2 regions of the Paenibacillus azoreducens genome follow, and region 2 is predicted to be linked to the other one. Evidence: riboswitches for the same ligand, from Rfam matches in the RefSeq annotation. Region 2 holds a riboswitch; the other holds the start of a gene.
The links. Region 2 has a riboswitch for glycine ahead of L6442_RS31195 (alanine/glycine:cation symporter family protein). Riboswitches for the same ligand answer to the same signal wherever they lie in the genome.
Positions count from the first base shown of each region.

Region 1: it holds a riboswitch for glycine, as region 2 does, so the genes downstream of both, sdaAB (L-serine ammonia-lyase, iron-sulfur-dependent subunit beta) here and L6442_RS31195 (alanine/glycine:cation symporter family protein) in region 2, are expected to answer to the same signal.

Region 1 covers NZ_AP025343.1:2,154,706-2,163,950, forward strand. Annotated here, with positions in the region: gene gcvPB (aminomethyl-transferring glycine dehydrogenase subunit GcvPB) at 1-1,007, opposite strand, end outside; gene gcvPA (aminomethyl-transferring glycine dehydrogenase subunit GcvPA) at 1,004-2,356, opposite strand; gene gcvT (glycine cleavage system aminomethyltransferase GcvT) at 2,353-3,474, opposite strand; glycine riboswitch at 3,594-3,722, opposite strand; glycine riboswitch at 3,726-3,823, opposite strand; glycine riboswitch at 4,490-4,603, shown strand; gene sdaAB (L-serine ammonia-lyase, iron-sulfur-dependent subunit beta) at 4,845-5,519, shown strand; gene sdaAA (L-serine ammonia-lyase, iron-sulfur-dependent, subunit alpha) at 5,527-6,459, shown strand; gene gcvH (glycine cleavage system protein GcvH) at 6,522-6,914, shown strand; gene pulA (type I pullulanase) at 7,923-9,245, shown strand, end outside.
Region 2 covers NZ_AP025343.1:6,954,552-6,963,796, forward strand. Annotated here, with positions in the region: gene L6442_RS31175 (hypothetical protein) at 300-518, opposite strand; gene L6442_RS31180 (DUF4097 family beta strand repeat-containing protein) at 638-895, opposite strand; gene L6442_RS31185 (glycoside hydrolase family 2 TIM barrel-domain containing protein) at 1,080-4,100, opposite strand; gene L6442_RS31190 (AraC family transcriptional regulator) at 4,350-5,177, shown strand; gene L6442_RS31195 (alanine/glycine:cation symporter family protein) at 5,264-6,604, opposite strand; glycine riboswitch at 6,759-6,870, opposite strand; gene L6442_RS31200 (hypothetical protein) at 7,119-7,994, opposite strand; gene L6442_RS31205 (Fic family protein) at 8,360-9,245, shown strand, end outside.

The DNA.
Region 1 (9,245 bases), 2.5 Mb from region 2:
GCCCGGACCAGAATGCCGAAATTGCCGTAATAAGCTTTTACGCGGCCGATCGATTGCTCGTTAGCGCCTTCCAGCGTAAAGAGGCCTTCTTCTGTTTTCGTAACGTACGGTCGCGGCAGGAACGGCGTGAGCAGACTTTTTACGCCGACCGGGCCTGCGCCGGGACCGCCGCCGCCATGCGGCGTGCTCATCGTTTTGTGCAGGTTCAAATGCACAACGTCAAAGCCCATGTCGCCAGGGCGGGTGATGCCCATGATGGCGTTGGAATTAGCGCCGTCGTAGTACAGAAGCCCGCCGGCTTCGTGAACGATTGCGGCTATTTCCTGGATCTGCTCTTCGAACAGGCCGAGCGTGTTCGGATTGGTCAGCATCAGGGCAGCCGTGTCGCTGCCGACTGCTGCGCGCAGCGCATCCAAGTCGACCAGTCCTTTGTCCGTGGACGGGATCGTGATGGTTTGCAGCCCGGCAACGGAAGCGCTGGCCGGATTCGTACCATGCGACGAGTCCGGCACGATCACCTTGTCGCGCTGCTCTCCGCGGCTTTCATGGTATGCGCGGATCATCATGAGGCCGGTCCATTCGCCATGTGCGCCGGCGGCCGGCTGCAGCGTTACGGCATCCATGCCGGTAAGCCCCGCCAAATCCTGCTGCAGCTGATACAACAGCTGGAGTGCGCCTTGGATGCTTTCTTCGGGCTGATAAGGATGGAGTTTGGCGAATCCCGGGTAGCGCGCTACATCTTCATTGACTTTCGGATTGTATTTCATCGTGCAGGAGCCAAGCGGATAAAATCCGTTGTCCACGCCGAAATTGCGGCGGGAAAGCTCGGTATAGTGGCGGATAACATCAACTTCGAATACTTCAGGCAAAGCCGCCGGCTCGCTGCGCAGCATGGAGGCCGGAATGACGGATTCCGCTTCCAGCTCCGGCACGTCGAGTTCCGGCAGGGAGTATGCGATACGTCCGGGATGGCTCAGTTCAAATATCAATGCTTTTTCCTGTATCATAAACAGCCCTCCAGCAGTGATGCGAATTGGTCAATCTGTTCTTTGGTTCTGCGTTCGGTCACGGCGATCAGCATATGTCCTTCAAGCTCCGGATACGAGCGGCCAAGGTCATAACCTCCAAGAAAACCTTCCTTGAGCAGCTTCTTGTTGACGTCGGAAACGGATGCGCCGCCAGGAAGCTTGATTACAAATTCATTAAAATATGGAGCCGTATACGCCAGCGTCACGCCAGGCACTTTGGTCAGCCGATCTGCGGCGTAATGGCTTTTTTGCAAGTTAAGTTTGCCGACATCGATCAGTCCCTGTTTGCCCATCACCGACAAATATACGGAGGCGCAAAGCGCAAGCAGCGCCTGGTTCGAACAGATATTCGAGGTCGCTTTTTCACGGCGGATATGCTGTTCACGGGCCTGCAGCGTCAGCACAAAACCGCGTTTGCCGTTCCGGTCGACCGTCTGGCCGACAATCCGTCCCGGCATTCTGCGCATATGATCCTTGGATACGGCGAAAAATCCGCAAGTCGGACCGCCTAACGAAGCTGCAATGCCAAGCGGTTGGGCGTCTCCCACCACGATATCGGCGCCAAGCTTGCCGGGTGCTTCCAGAAGTCCCAGCGACAATGGATTGGTGCTTACAACCATGAGGCCTTTGTGGGCATGGATCAGGTTGCCGATCGCAGCGAGATCTTCAACCGAACCGAAGAAGTTCGGGTTTTGCACCAGAACGGCGGCGGTATCGCCTGTGACAACCTTGGCCAGTTCTTCCATGTCCGTTACGCCATTTTTGGTGCCAACTTCCACGATGTCGAGTCCGAGACCATGGGCATAGGTGTGAATCACCTGTCTGGATTCCGGATGAACGGCAGAGGAGATCACGAGCTTGCTGCGCTTGGTAGCCGCACTTGCCAGTGAACCGGCTTCAGCAAGGGCTGTCGCGCCGTCATACATGCTGGCATTGGCAACAGCCATGCCCGTAAGTTCGCAAATATAGGATTGGAACTCGAATATGGCCTGCAGCTCGCCTTGGCTTACTTCGGCTTGATAAGGCGTATAGGCGGTATAAAATTCCGATCTCGATACCACATGGTTGATCACGGACGGAATATGATGGTCATAAAGTCCGGCGCCAAGGAAGCTTGGGTATTGGTCGGTATTGGCGTTTTTGGCGGCAAGGGCGGACAAGTGGGTAGTAAGGGCATATTCGTCCAGACCTTTGGATACGGGCAGTTCGCCTTTAAACCGGATTTCGTCCGGGATATCCTTGAACAAATCTTCGATGGAGTTCAGTCCGACGGTTTTCAGCATTTCCTGCTGATCCTGCTCGGTCATGGGCAAATAACGATGTTTCACTTGGAGTCAGCTCCTTTTCGGGCTCTTTTGTAAAAAGGCGTGCTTACAACTTCGGCTTTCAGACGTTTGCCGCGTATTTCCACTTCAACCTGCGTGCCGGTCGCGGCATGATTGCTGTCAATCAAAGCAAGGCCCAGGTTGCGTTTGAGGGTTGGCGATTGGGTTCCGGTAGTGATTTCACCGATCTGCGTGTCGCCGGCATAAACAGGATAATGGGAACGCGGGATGCCGCGGTCAATCATTTCCACGCCGACCAGTTTCCGCGGAACGCCGCTGCTTTTTTGCTGCTGTAGCGCTTGTTTGCCGATAAAATCATCCTCTTGGTTCAGCTTCACGAAAAAGCCGATGCCGCCTTCCAGCGGGGAGATTTCTTTGGACAGTTCCTGGCCATAAAGCGGCAGCTTCGCTTCAAACCGGAGCGTATCGCGGGCGCCGAGTCCTGCGGGCAGCAGTCCGTGCGCTTCTCCATGCTCGAACAATCCTCTCCATACAGTGGGAGCATCCGCCGCTTTAAGGTAAATTTCAAATCCGTCTTCACCGGTATAACCTGTGCGCGAGATAAGGACGGATGCGCCGAACAAGTTTACATTTTGCAGGAAGTGAAACGAACCGAGCGCTGACAGATCCGCATCTACGAGGGGATTCAGAATTTCCTCCGCTTTAGGTCCTTGGATCGCGAGAAGAGCCGTTTCGTCGGATTGATTGGTCATTTGAACTCCATTTTTCAGATGCTGCTGCAGCCATTCCCAGTCTTTGTCGATGTTGGATGCGTTGACGACAAGCATGTAAGACTGCTCTTCCAGCTTGTAAATCAGCAAATCATCAACGACGCCTCCGTCCGGATAACACAGGGCACTGTACTGCGCCTGGCCGGGTTCGAGTTTAGTTACATCATTGACGGTCATGTACTGAATAAAGCTTTCGGCCTCCGGACCGCTCACCATAAACTCTCCCATATGGGACACATCGAATAAACCGGCGGCTTCACGAACGGCCTCATGCTCTTTATGAATGCCGCTAAACTGGACCGGCAGCTCCCAACCGCCAAAATCGATGCACCGCACGCCAGGGATTTCGGCATACAGAGGGTAAAGCGGGGTACGTTTCAGCTCGGACACGTTTCCATCTCCTTCTCTATTCACATTTTTAAAAAGAGGATTTTGCAAAATCCCGAAAACACAAAAAGGACAGGCAGAAGAATAAGCATACCGCATTTTGCGGCATACCGGTTCTTATGCTCTGTCCTTGGTACCTGAGAGTTACCTTGCCAAATACGGCCGCTGTAAGACTAAAGGATAATAAAGCTTCAGTGCCGGCAGGCAAGTTTCCCCTTGGGTGATTCTTCGGTCAAGAATTCTCTCCAGAGATGCGTCCGATAATGGTCCTTTTGCCTGAGAGATTCACCCTGTTGTAAGGGTTTACTCCTTCGGCGTCACTATATAAAAGAGGTTGTTCAAAAAGTCCGCTTTTGATAAGAAAACCAATCGAGGTCAATACAAGGATGAGCGACCGCGATGCAAAGGTAGGTTTTCTTGCGATATAGAATTTCATCAGCTGTGCTGATAACTCATGAATTCTATATCTAACACGAAGTGAATCAGGAAGTGAACTCGGCATCGAATCTTGAATTCAGCCGGGCCTTCTGGTGCTCACGTACCCACTACGTACGCTCCGCTCCTTTCGTCCCTATCTTCATCCAACCTTCTCGGTGCTGAAAACCGGCCTTTTTTGAACACGCATTAAATCAGTAATCTCTCCCATTACCTTCATCCGCTATTGAATTGTCTTACTACCATTAATACTCAAAGGCGGCGGGAATGTCAACAGAATTATGAGGCAAAAACCCAGGATTCAAGGCAAGGAAGAATCTCACAAAATCTTTTGATTTTTTCTTCCTTTTTTATACAGATTAATGACCGGCTCCGGCATTGCGCTTGGCGCCATGAAGTACATCCGCAGCGGCATGCGGATATAGGCGGCAGACACTCCACAATATGCATAGCGGCAAGGGCTGGCCTTGGATGCGGGAAATGGCTTTCGTTATATTGACACCGCTGTTCCCTCTGCTTTATTCTTAAGGTGATTAGGATTGTAAATGGTTCCAAAACATAATTGATTTCGATATATAGCGGATGAAGGCGAACGGGAGAGACCGTCCCCGGCAAGGAGGGCGGCACCGAAGGAGCAAGCTGCATGTACGCACATACAGGCGGCTAATCTCTCAGGTACAAGGAACCGTCGCCGGACGCGGCTCTGGAGAGAGCGTCAGCCACCCAAGGGGAACGCGGAAACGGTGATTTCCGTTTAAACTCTCAGGTACAAAGGACAGAGAAAAAGGTGCTGCATGCCTTTTTTGCTGTCTTTTTCTTTTGAAAACTATGCATTGTATGCGTTTTTCAGCAGAGCTGATGATGTCCGCGGGACATAAACCATTTTGAAAACTGTTCAAATTCCTGATACGAATACTTGCACAGGAGCGTGGAAGTCCTTGAGATTCAAAAATGTATTTTCTATCATCGGTCCGTCCATGGTGGGCCCCTCCAGTTCCCATACCGCTGGCGCCGTACGAATTGGGAGAGTTGCGCGCAAGCTGCTGGGTTGCCAGCCGGAGAAAGCGCAGATGACCTTGTTCGGATCTTTTGCCGAAACCTATTGGGGGCATGGGACGGATTTGGCTTTAACGGCCGGGCTTCTTAATTTTGACACAGACGATGAACGGATTCCGGAAGCCGATCTTGAAGCGGAGAAAGCCGGGATGGTCACGGAATGGGTGCAAGGAAAAGGAAACGGTCCCCATCCAAACTCCGTGAAAATATCGCTTTGGGGCGGAGACCGCAAGGCCGAGATCGTGGCGGCTTCGATCGGCGGAGGTACGATAGCGGTTTACTCGCTGAACGGTTTTGACGTGCAGATTACAGGGGAGTATCCGACGATTGCCGTCACCCATTCCGACCGTCAGGGCGTGCTTGCCAGTTTGACATCGCTGCTCAGCCGCGAAGGGATCAACATCGGTTATATGGACGTGGACCGCAAAGGACGAAGCGAAGCGGCCATGACGGTGTTTGAATTGGATTCTGCTCCTGAGGGGAGCCTGATCGAAGAGATGTTGAAACTGCCGCATGTTTTGGAAGTGACGTTGATTGATTTGACCCAAAGGAGCTAATGGACTTATGAGATTCGAAACGCTGGATCAGCTGGCAGAAATCTGTCTAAAAGAAAATAAAACGATTGCAGAAGTAATGCTGGCGGATCAAGCCAAGGAAACGGGCATTTCTGCGGATGAGGTATTCCGGCAGATGGCGGAATATTATCAGGTCATGAAGGAAGCCGTCCAAAAAGGACTGACAGGCAATACCAAATCCCGCAGCGGGCTGACGGGGGGCGACGCCAAAAAAGTGGCGGATTACATGCGGCAAGGCGAATCTTCGCTTGGCGGTCCGTCCGCGACGGCGATGGCATATGCGCTGGCCGTATCTGAAGTGAACGCCTCCATGGGCAGAATCATTGCCACGCCGACCGCCGGCTCCTGCGGGATTATCCCCGGCGTGTTCGTCAGCGCGCAGGAGCGGTTCGGCTGGGATGACGACAAGCTGGTTCACGGCTTGTTTACCGCCGGCGCGATCGGCTTCGTTATCGCCAACAACGCTTCGATTTCCGGCGCGGAGGGCGGCTGCCAAGCCGAAGTCGGATCCGCGATCGGCATGGCGGCCGGGGCGATGGTCGAGCTGCGGGGAGGTTCGGCGCAACAGGCTGTACATGCCGTAGGCCTTGCTTTGAAGAACTGCCTGGGCCTCATCTGCGATCCCGTTGCCGGGCTGGTTGAAATCCCCTGCATCGTGCGGAACGGTCTGGGGGCCGTCACCGCGCTGGCAGCAGCCGATATGGCCCTTGCCGGCGTCGGCAGCGTGATTCCTGCCGATGAAGTTATCGGCGTCATGCTTGAGGTGGGCAGCGCCATGCCGACCAAACACCGCGAAACCGGTAAGGGCGGTCTGGCCGCAACACCTACCGGACGCAAGCTGACCAAAGAACTGGTCGAGCAGCGCCGCCGCAAAGCCAAGGAAGCCAAAGAAGCCAAACAACCACCGTCAGACACCAAATAATGGCTCATCAAAGTAACATGTTACGAAGATCATTACACTAATCGAAGGAGAGTTGTGAACAAATGAGCAATGTGAAAGAGAACCGTTGGTACAGCAAGGATCATGAATGGGTAGAAAAGGTAAGCGGAAACGTCGTGCGCATCGGAATCAGCGATTTTGCGCAGCATCAGCTCGGAGATATCGTGTTTGTGGAGCTGCCGGAAGAAGGCGCGGAAGTTGCAGCCGAGGAGAGCATCGGGACTATCGAGTCCGTAAAAACCGTTTCGGATCTGTTCTGTCCTGTCGGCGGTCAAGTCACGAAAATCAATTCGCAGCTCAGCGATGAGCCCGAACTCGTAAACAGCGAGCCGTACGACGGCGGATGGATGTTGGAGATCGAGGTGGAAGGCGATCTGGAAGAGCAGCTGTCGGCACTTCTGGACGCGGAGCAATACGAGAAATTTATTGAAGAATAATTATATATTTTACGGAGGGCCGTCCCAAGATTTATGTGGGGCGGTTTTTTTGTTCCCTATACTAGTGGGAAATAGAACATGAGAAGGGGGGAACCTAACATGAGAAACATCACAATCGAATTATGATTGCGAGTGCTAAGACTTGAAGTGAGCCCCGGCCAATGGAATCAATTGATTGAGGACATGAAGTGAGCCCCGGCCAATGGAATCAATTGATTGAGGACATGAAGTGGTCCCGGCAAACGGAATCAATTGACAGAGGACATGAAGTGGTCCCGGCAAACGGAATCAATTGACAGAGGACACGAAGTGGTCCCGGCCAATGGAATCAATTGACTGGCTGCTCCATCCGGAAAGTTGCAAAAGTGCATCTATTTCAGCGTTCCAGGCGATTATGGCTAGAAAGCTTGCAAAAGTGCATCTTTTCCCCAGCTTTTAGGCATAAGCAAACGATCCATGGTCAAATGGATGTACTTTCGCAACAATTTTGCGTTTCACGCTATAGAAAGCCTGAAAAGGATGTACTTTCGCAACAATTTTTCATTTAACGCTATAAATTCCTGATAAAGAAGTACCTTTGCAACATTTCTCTATTTTACATGATCGGCTGTCTGAAAAAGGCAGCGCCCTGAATTCATTTCATCATGGATTAATATCCAGGTTCAATCACTTCATATACATCCATGAAGGAAATTGATCCCGATTGAACGAATTTTCCTTTTTATACATATTAACGGCTATAAAAGAGCATTTTGCAAAAATCCAAGGAGCAACTTTCAATCAGCAATATATAGAGCGAAACGGTTTAGTTCGTCTATATATTGTACCCGGAAGCGGTTGGGATCGAATTTTGCAAAATCCTGAAATATAAATCACCGAACGGCCGTTTCAAATTTGGGCTGTTGCAAAGCGCATATAAACCTTTGCAATTGGCAACACAAACACATAGGATGTGATGAAGCTATTTTTGCATACATCGAATGTTTATGTTGTGGTGGTGTATAAATCATGTATGACACAGCTTATTACGACGGCCGCGATCTGGGCTGCACTTATTCCGGAATGGAAAGCATATTTAGGCTTTGGGCGCCGGACGCCAGGAAGGTATCATTGGCTCTTTACCAAGATGCGGGCAGCTATAACTCCGAAGGAAAGGTAACCGACCATGCAGGCGGCCTTGAAATCGGCATGAAGGAATGGAAGGATGGCGTCTGGTTCCTCCGTTTCTTTGGCGATCTCGCAGGGCGGTATTATATGTATAAAATCGAAGGCCGGGATGGCGGCATCCGTTATGCCGCAGATCCGTATTCCCGCGCAGTCAGCGCTAATGGGGCAAGATCGGCCATCGTCGATTTGAAAGCTTGGAACCCGCCGGGATGGGAGGAAGATAAGCGGCCGCCTATGGAGAGTCTGCAGGATTCCGTGCTGTATGAGCTGCATGTGCGGGATTTTTCGGCGGACCCGGAAGCGGGTTTTAAGTATAAAGGCAAATATAAAGCATTTACGGAAACAGGACTGCGCGATGATGAAGGAAATAAAATCGGCATCGACCATCTGGAGGAGCTTGGCGTTACGCATGTCCATCTGCTTCCGGTTTCCGATTTTCAAACGGTGAACGAGCTGCGGGTGGATGATCCGGATTCATCCGAGCCGAAATATAATTGGGGGTATGATCCGCAGCATTATAATGTGCCGGAGGGCTCTTACGCAACCGATCCGCTTAAGCCGGGGGTGCGAATTCGCGAGTTTAAGGAAATGGTGATGGCTCTGCACCGCAAGGGTATCCGCGTCATTTTGGATGTGGTATATAACCACACGTACAACGTGGAAGAAGGTCCGTTTGAACCGGTTGTTCCGGGATATTATTATCGTAGGGATGCCGAGGGCAAGCTTGCGAACGGTTCAGGCGTCGGCAATGAGCTGGCAACGGAGCGACCGATGATGCGAAAATACATTTTGGATTCGGTCCGCTACTGGGCAGAGGAATATCATATTGACGGCTTCCGTTTTGATCTGATGGGATTGATGGATACGGACACGATCACGCAAATTGCCGATGAGATCCACCGCGAGGTGGACCCTTCGATATTGATTTACGGGGAGCCGTGGACAGGCGGAGAGACGCCTTTGCCTTTGCGGCAGCAAACGCTGAAAGGCACTCAAAGAAGCAAGGGGTTCTCCGTCTTTAACGATCATTTTCGCGCAGCGATTAAAGGCGACAGCGACGGGCAGGGGAAAGGGTTTGCCACAGGCCGGCCGGAAATGGAGGCGGAAATTATCGAGGGCATTAAAGGGGCTGTGCATGATTTTGCGGATTCACCGCTAGAAACG
Region 2 (9,245 bases):
AGGTTTCGTTAGATTATTTTAAAGGGCCATTTTGCCTAAATAACGATTGCTGGTTTCGTTAGAACAACAAAATAACCCCACAAAGAGTATCGGAAAGAATTCCGACGACCCTCGAAGAGGGGCGCTTTTGCGGAGCAAAAGTACTGAGTGACGTGTAGCCTTTGAAGCTTATTCCGATTACTTTGCGGGGACCCCGGAAGTTTATACTTTCTTATATGTCAAAAAAAGCGGCCCCCAAAAGGTCGCTTTGCATCTCGCCGAATATAATCATCTACCGCACAACCGGTTATATGAACTATTTAGTAATCCTGGGGAAGACTCTCAATGGCAGTAAAAAACACTTCGAAAAGTTCCCTGTCAAACTTGCTCTTAACATAGTCCGATATTTCGTCAAGCTGCTCTTGATCGTCATATTCCAGGCACGGCCGTCCTTCACACCACAGCACCCTGCACTCAAACTCCTGTCTTACCTTCTCAATCACGTAATCTTGCTCCGTCACTCCACCGCTGGTCGCCAACGACTTACGCCCCCTCCACAAGTGGTTTCCTTCATCGTAGTTGTTCCCTTATATTATTTAAAATTTAGATACATTTTTCCGATGACATTTATCACACCTGCGTGAAAAGAAGAGCGCCCCTACTTGACCTCAATCGTTCCCGATCGGCTTTTGACATACAGCGAGTTCTCCCCGGCGCCGATCGTCCCGCTGACATCCTTGTTCGTTTCATTTGCCGTGGATAGACCGCCCAAGTTAACGGATGTATCGCCTTTCGCATTCTCTACCTTGACCTTTAAATTGGACGGCTCTGTTCCATAGTCGACCCCAATATCACCCGTTTCGGTTTTGATGTTCATTTCGCCTTTTTCGTCAGTGCTGAAATTAGTTTTCGGCATTGCACGAATTGGTCGCTGCGGTTACGGACCGTTCTTCCGATCGCTGCCCGCCTCCAAATTTCAAACAAAAAGCACCCCTTATATATCGAGGTATGGGTAAGACAAAGTCCACAATTCCCGAAAAATAAGAAGTGCCCGTTTGTATATGATTGTTTATGTCATGTGTTTTATTGCCCTAACTTCTTTATTCATCCTCCGTAAAGACCGGACGGATCTCCATTTCGAAGGTGAACGACTTCTCGTTGAACTGGTATTTATCAATCAGCCGCGGTCCGCAAGAGTTGGAGCCGACGCCGCTCATCTTGTAATCCAGATGCACGATCGTTTCGTCGCGGCGGACCAATTCGACATTGTGCTGAGCGGCCGTCAAGTCCTCCGGCGTGTAATGGCTGGCGTTGAAGGAGAAGGTATCCTTCGCCGTGAAAAGCAGGCCCACGCCCAGCTGATTGCCGACAACCGCCCATTCCGTATTATAACGGGAGCCATTTTCCTGCGGCATAATATAATCCTTATGCATTTGATCGACACTGAGGCGATATACATCCCGCTTCACGCTGAGCTTCTTATCGACATAACTTTCATGTGGTCCAAGGCCATAATAAGTAACAGCCTCGTTGCCCCTCGGCATGGTAAGCTGAAGTCCGAATCGCGGCAGGAAATCAATCGCTTCCTTCACCTCAACATCGGTTTTAAGCGTAATCGAACCGTCCCCGAGGAACGTCCATACAGCCGTTCCATGCAAAATATTGCGGATGGAATAACCGCCTAATGAGTAGCTGACCTTAATCGTAACCTGTCCGGCGGAAGGCTGTTCCCATGCGGCGCTGTAAATTTTGCAGACGGCCCGGTCAAGCCCATGGCTCATCCAGGCATGCTTCTCGTTGCGGTCATTGTCCGTCGGCGCACGCCAAACCTGAAAGCTTGCCGGCGCAGCAAGCATCTTCACTCCCTGCTTCGAGATGCCTGTGAGGGCGCCTAAGCTTAGATCAAACGTATGCTTGAAATCAAAACCTTCGATGACAAGGATTCGCCCATGCTCGGCGGCCTGGATCGTTCTCGAAGGACCTGCGGCATTCGCTGCGGCTTGACCTGCTTGCTTCGTACGGGATTTCACTTCAAACTGCCTGCTCGCCACTTCATGTCCAGCTTCCGCCCATGCCAGCTCCTCGTTCTGAACAAGGCTGAATTCAAGGTCGACGGCAGCTGTCACGGACGCGGGAATATTCATGTTGACGGCAATTTCCGCGCTGTCATGCGGAGCGATTTCCGGCAGGGCAATTTCCCCTTGCTGGAGCAGCTCACCTTCGGCGCGTAAAGCGTAGCGGAGGGAAAGCTCCCATAAGTAGGAGAAATCATACCGGTTCGTAATTTTGAACCGGCCCTTGGCGGCATCAATTGCTTCGATCGCTACCGGAGCGTAGATTTCCTTAAGCTCCAGCAAGCCGTTGTTCGGTTTGCGGTCCGGACTTACCAGGCCGTCTATGCAGAAGTTGCCGTCATGCGGCTTCTCGCCGAAATCGCCGCCATAAGCGAAGAAAGGTTTCCCCTCTTCGGTATACGTTTTGATGCCATGGTCCACCCATTCCCAGACGCAGCCGCCCATGAGTTTGGGATAAGCATACATAACCTCCCAGTAATCCTTGAGATCGCCCGGGCCATTCCCCATCGCATGGCTGTATTCGCAGAGAAACATCGGTTTTGTTTTGCTGTCGTCCTTTGCGTATGCCTCCAAATCAGGAACGGGCATATACATGCGGCTCTCCATATCAAGGCTGCTCTGATCATATACATGCTCCGGATCAAAGGATGCTCCTTCATAATGAACGAGTCTGGACTGATCGCGGGCTTGCGTCCATTCCGCCATTGCGACATGGTTTGGCCCATAAGAAGATTCATTGCCAAGCGACCAGATAATCACGCAAGCATGGTTTTTATCCCGTTCCACCATGCGGATCTGGCGATCCAGGAAGGCTTCCTTCCATTCAGGCAGCTTCGTTACCCCGTTGCCATCCTTTGCGACATAGTCGCCGTGGGACTCCAAATCCGCTTCATCGATCACGTAAAAACCGAACTCGTCGCACAGATCCAGGAAACGCGGGTCATTCGGATAATGGGATGTGCGGATCGTATTGACGTTATGGCGCTTCATGAGCTTCAGATCCTCAATCATATGCTGCAGCGGAATCGTTTGACCAAGCTCGGGATGGGAGTCATGCCGGTTCACTCCCTTCAACTTAATGTCTTGTCCATTGATGCGGAAGATGCCGTCTTTGATCTCGATCCGCCGGAAACCGATCCGAAAGCGCAGTACTTCCTCGCCGCTCGTCACATACACCTCGTATAGGTAATGATGTTCCGCGTTCCACAGTACTGGCGAGTCGATGTGGAATTCGAAAACTTGCTTGCCATCCACATTCCGGCACTCATTCAGCAGTTCTTGTCCAGGAGCGTCCATCAACTGAACCGTCACCGCCGCAGCGCCTGTTGTCTCCAGCTCTACCTGCAGCCGGGCGGATCTCAAATCCTCCGCAAGCTCCGTGCGGCAGAAAACATCGCGGACATGGGCTTTATCGCGCGCAAGCAGATACACGTCACGGAAAATACCTGTATAACGCCATTGATCCTGGTCTTCCAAATAAGAGCCGTCACACCATTTAAGCACCATCACGGCAATCTTATTGCTTCCTTGGCGTACATATGAAGCGATGTTAAATTCTGCGGGCACGCGGCTGCCTTGGCTGTATCCGACGTAAGCTCCGTTAATCCATAGATAGAAGCAAGCGTTCACACCCTCGAACATGATGTACGTGTCTTTACCTGACCAATTCTCGCCAACACGAAACTCCCTTACATACAAACCGGCAGGATTGTCGTCCGGCACATATGGCGGATCATAAGGAAATGGATAATTAACGTTCGTATATTGAAGCTGATCATACCCTTGTACCTGCCAGCAAGATGGAACAAGCAGATCATCCCAATCCGTCGTATCGAATGTTTCCCGGGTCCAATCGGTGCCGATATCTTTGGCCCGCCGGTTATATTGGAACTTCCAGCTGCCATTCAGTGTTTGATACCACGGTGAGCGGGCTCGTTTGCCCGTGCGTGCGCTTTCCACATCTCCATACGGAATATAGGAAGCGCGGGCTTGTTCGCGATGCTCTTGCAATATGGATGGGTTTTCCCAGTAAGGCTGTACGGTCAACTTTTCCGTCTCCTCTCAGCAAGAAAACGATGATAGCAGGCTTATTTTCCACCTTCAGCCGGATCTGATCATGCGAACGCTTAAACCTGTTCCCTACCGGAGGCGGCGTCTCCCTAAGTTTCATCGTTCCTTATCATTAGTTATGTTATATTAACATTATAAGATACCAATAAGCCTTGATGTAGAACGAAATATTCGTATTTACTTAACGATTTTCGCATATAGATAAAATGGAGGTGTAAAAGAATCATGGCAAACAAGCTTGGGTTTCTCATGCAAAGCGATACGATGATGCAGCTTCCGATTTATATGACGGGGGCGGGACATTGGAATCATCAGGAACCGATCCACCGGCCGGACGGCTACCCTCAGTTCCAATGGCTGCACTGTGTATCCGGCCAAGGCGAACTCAAGGTGGGCGGCCAGGCATACCGGGTAAAACCGGGTTCGGGCATGTTCCTATATCCCGACGAAGAGCATGCCTATTACAGTATGGAGAAGCCATGGGAAGTGTACTGGATCACGTTTATGGGACGGGATGCCGAGAGCCTTGCTCATTTGGCCGGTATAAATGCTTCCGGCGTCTATACAGTGCAAAGCCAAGAACTGATCCTGAATCATATGAAAAACGCGCTGTCCTTAACATGCTCCGACAAGCCGCTTGCGGGACTGGAATGCTCCAAGCTGGCCTATATGTTCCTCATTGACCTCATGACCGACAGGATGCATGCTTCCTCTACCGATCAAGGGTATTTGCGCCTGCAACCCGTTTTTGACTATATGGAAAACCATTATCAGCGGGATATTACGCTGCAGGAGCTCGCCGAACAGCTCAGGGTATCCACACAGCATTTATGCCTTCTTTTCCGCAAAATCCTGAACAAACGCCCCATGGAATACCTGAACCAGCTCCGCATCCAGAAAAGCAAGGAACGACTGCTGGAATGCCCAGATGCGCGGATCGGCGAAATCGCCGGGCATGTGGGGTTTACGACGCCGGGGTATTTTAGTACGCTATTCAAACGTATGGAAGGGATGACGCCGGAGGCTTTCCGCAAGCTGAATGGTATAAGGTGATTTTCTGCCTTGGTGAGATCTAAACTAGAAAAGGCATGGAGCCGCGTACGAAACCGTACAGACGTATCCATGCCATTGTTATTCTATCAGCCTAACTTTTGACTTTTCATATGTTGCAAATATCGGTGTGTCTCCGCCACAACTACCCCTGATAAACCTAATAGGGCAATCAAATTCGGCAGCGCCATCAGCCCGTTTACAATATCCGCAAGCAGCCAAATAGCCTCCAGTTTGATAAAAGCTCCAAAGGCGATCAAAAGGATAAATACAATGCGATACGGCAGGATGGATTTCACGCCAAACAGATATGTGATACAGCGCTCGCCGTAATAATTCCAGCCCAAAATCGTCGTAAACGCAAATAACATCAGACATATCGTCAGAATGATCGATCCGTACGGAATCGCGGCATCAAATGCCGCCTGGGTCATCATCGCCCCGCGTTCAGCTCCCTGCCAGACCCCTGTGACGATCAGGGTTAACCCCGTTAACGTACAAATAATGATCGTGTCAAAAAAAGTGCCTGTCATCGAAACGAGCCCCTGTTCCGCCGGCCACTTGGTTTTTGCGGCTGCCGCTGCAATCGGCGCACTCCCCAGGCCCGATTCATTCGAAAACACGCCTCGCGCCACCCCATTTCGGATCGCCATCATGACGGTTGCGCCAAGAAAACCTCCGCCCGCTGCCGCACCGTTAAATGCGCCCTCAAAAACAAGGGCTACTGCATGCGGGATTTGATCGGCAAATGTGATCAGCACGACAAAACTAGCAACGATATAAATGATGGCCATCACAGGGACAACCTTGGTCGACACTTGCGAGATGCTTTTGATTCCGCCCAAAGTGACTAATGCGGTCACCACTGTCATGATTCCCGCTGTCACGATCGCGGGGACTCCCCAGCTGGACTGCGTCGAAGATACGATCGCATTCACCTGCGGGAATGTCCCGATGCCGAACAACGCCACCAGAACGCCGCTTATGGCGAAAAATACGGCCAGCGGCTTAAATTTGCTGCCAAGCCCCCGTTCAATATAATACATCGGCCCGCCGGAGACCTGACCTTTATCATCCATCGTCCGAAACTTGACCGCTAATACCCCTTCCGCATATTTCGTTGCCATTCCGAAAAACGCGGCGATCCACATCCATAATAACGCTCCGGGACCACCAATTTGGATTGCGGTCGCAACCCCGACGATATTCCCTGTACCGACCGTCGCGGCAAGCGCTGTCGCCAAGGCGCCGAAGCTCGATACGTCGCCTTCGCCTTCATTTTTGGCCTTGAATATCAGTCTTAAGGCAAGCGGCAGCCTTATCACCTGCAGCAGACCAAGCCGGCAGGTCAGCCATATTCCTGTGCCTACCAATAAAATGAGCAGCGGAGCTCCCCATACCCATTGGTTTACCAGCTCTAATACATGCATTTCCTTTTCCCCCTCATGATGTTGCATTCTCCTAGACGACATGAAAAAGAGCCAAATCCAAGGATTTGACTCTGGGGACACATTTGCAGATCTTACGCACGCCAAGAATGTGAAACGATGCACATCTTGTGCGTGTTCAAATTCGGTAACCGATCCTGCAATCCCTGTCCTTTTACCTGAGAGTTTCCACACGTTATGGGATTCTTCCCCTCACGCGTATTGCCCCTTCGGTGCTCCATTGATGGAGTCTCTCCAGAGTTCTGTCCACTTACGGTCCTGCCTCCCAAGTCTGGGTACGATCCCAACTCTTTTGGCGCCTGAGAGTTTATGCCCCTTCGGCCAAGCTGCCGCTTGTCTCCCGTAAACTTCATCCAGTGTATATGCAATTTTTGATTGGTTACCATTATAGGATTGCCTGTACGATTTGGCAAGGATGTTTGTTTTATTGGATATAATTACCTTCCGAATGACTCAATGGCATGTGGTCCGTTTTGTACCGCCATTCGGGCAGAGGTTACCAGGACGATAGCTCCGTCCTTTTCCAGCTGTCTTTGGCAACGCAAACATATACATATTGATCGTCCCAAGCGATCTGCCCCTGACTGCAGGCTTCTTTGGACGAAGCAGGCGTATACTTGTTGCGGACGCGCAGCTTGTCCCCGTTCACATCAAGCTTGGTGTCGGGGTCGTCCGTGCCTATACCGACATTGCCGCCGCTGCGCTGCACGGTGAGTGCGGAATCGACCGCTTCGCCTTCATCGTCGTAACGGACAAACTGCAGGTCGGCCCCTGTATTTTCACCCGCTTCCTTCGAGCTGTCCGCCCGAACGGCCCATCTTGGCGTCGTCTCATTATCCTTGCCGGCTACGCTGAACTGAAGGTCCCGGTTCGTACCGGTTTCTCCTGCTACCCGCAAAATGCCGTTCATTACATTGAAGTTGGATGAGTGGGTGCGGATTTCGCTGACGTCAGTGTCATATGGGATTTCTAAACGAGTGAACAGCTGATTCGCGTATTCTCCTGTTGGCGACATCGTCGTCTCGAACGACATATGCTTATGATCATGCTGCTCCGGATTATTTGCTTTGTCATGGGAGATGATGGCTGTCTTGTCCATGCCTTTCTCATCGGCCCATGCGATCGCGGGTTTGGCCCGGTCCGCCGTCCATTGCAGCCGGATCATGTCGGACAGATGCCCTTCCTTCTCGATCCACTTCTGGTCGGTGGACAGAAGCAGACGCTCATTGTGCGGAACACGGATTTCACCGCCATCCTGCTCGGATTGTTCCGGGGTCACCTCTGCGCCCAGCTGTTTCGTCGTAAAACCCGTGCCCAACAGGCAGACGCCTCCCAATATCACCGTTGCCATCATCATCTTCGAGAATTTCATTGTTTCCCTCCCGTATCCGTCGCGATTGGAATTCATTAGCCTTTGCGAAATAAAAAGCTTGGACTGATCGTATATAAACATCGCTCGGCGCACAACCCATTTCGCGAAATGTCCCGAAAAAACGATGCTTTTCGCCTAGAACAGATAACCGGAAGACGATCATTGCAGGGAATGCTGCCAATGTCCCAGGCAGCATGCGGCATTGCTTTTAAGTACACTCTATCTCCCAACAGGGAAATCAACCCATTTAAACATCAAATTTCGCAATTTTCGTTTCTTATTTCCATTATATATGTATTTAGAATCATATTTCGGTTAAAATGTAAATAAAATAATGTGATATCTCTTGAAAGAGAGGAGTTCAGATGGCACAAGTACCATTTACACCTGAGAATTTGCCGTTAGGCAATGATCGTCTTAACCAGCTCATGTTCCTCCACGAGTTAATTGAAGCGAATAAAAAGGTTGCACAGTACCAAGTATTACTTCAAAATACAAAGCTTCCTTCACATCTATTATTAAATCCTGTTATGCTGAATGAAGCAGTACAATCGACTAAAATTGAAGGTACCCAAGTAACCTTGGATGAGGTCCTCGAAGTCGAGGCACACAGTAGAAAAAATAATAAAGATGTACAAGAAGTTCTAAATTATTATCATGCATTACGAGATGGAATGGATAGATTATCCATTCTCCCGATATCAACCAGACTATTCAAAGAAATGCACATAACTCTAATGTCCAATAATGTGCGAGGAAGCAACAGGTCCCCTGGTGAGTATAGAACGATACAAAACTTCATCGGACCCGAGGGATGCACTATTGAAACCGCTACTTATATTCCTCCACAACCTCATTTGGTCAATAGTTATATGAACAATCTTGAAATTTATATCAATAACCCGCAAGATGACCTTGATGAACTTGTAAGAATCGCCATCATTCACGCCCAATTTGAAACTATACACCCCTTTCTTGATGGGAACGGAAGAATAGGCCGAATATTAATTCCTTTGTACTTATATAGCAAAAAGGTAATTGACTATCCTAATTTCTTCTTAAGTGAGGCATTAGAACGGGATAAACACAAATATTATCGTTATCTTAACGACACTAGATATAAAGGAGATTGGAATCAATGGGTTCTCTTCTTCCTTGAAGCGATTATTCTTCAAGCAGACAAAAATATCAGGCTAATTAATGAGATCAACAAATTATATGATCACGATTTAGATGTAGCTCAATCACTCA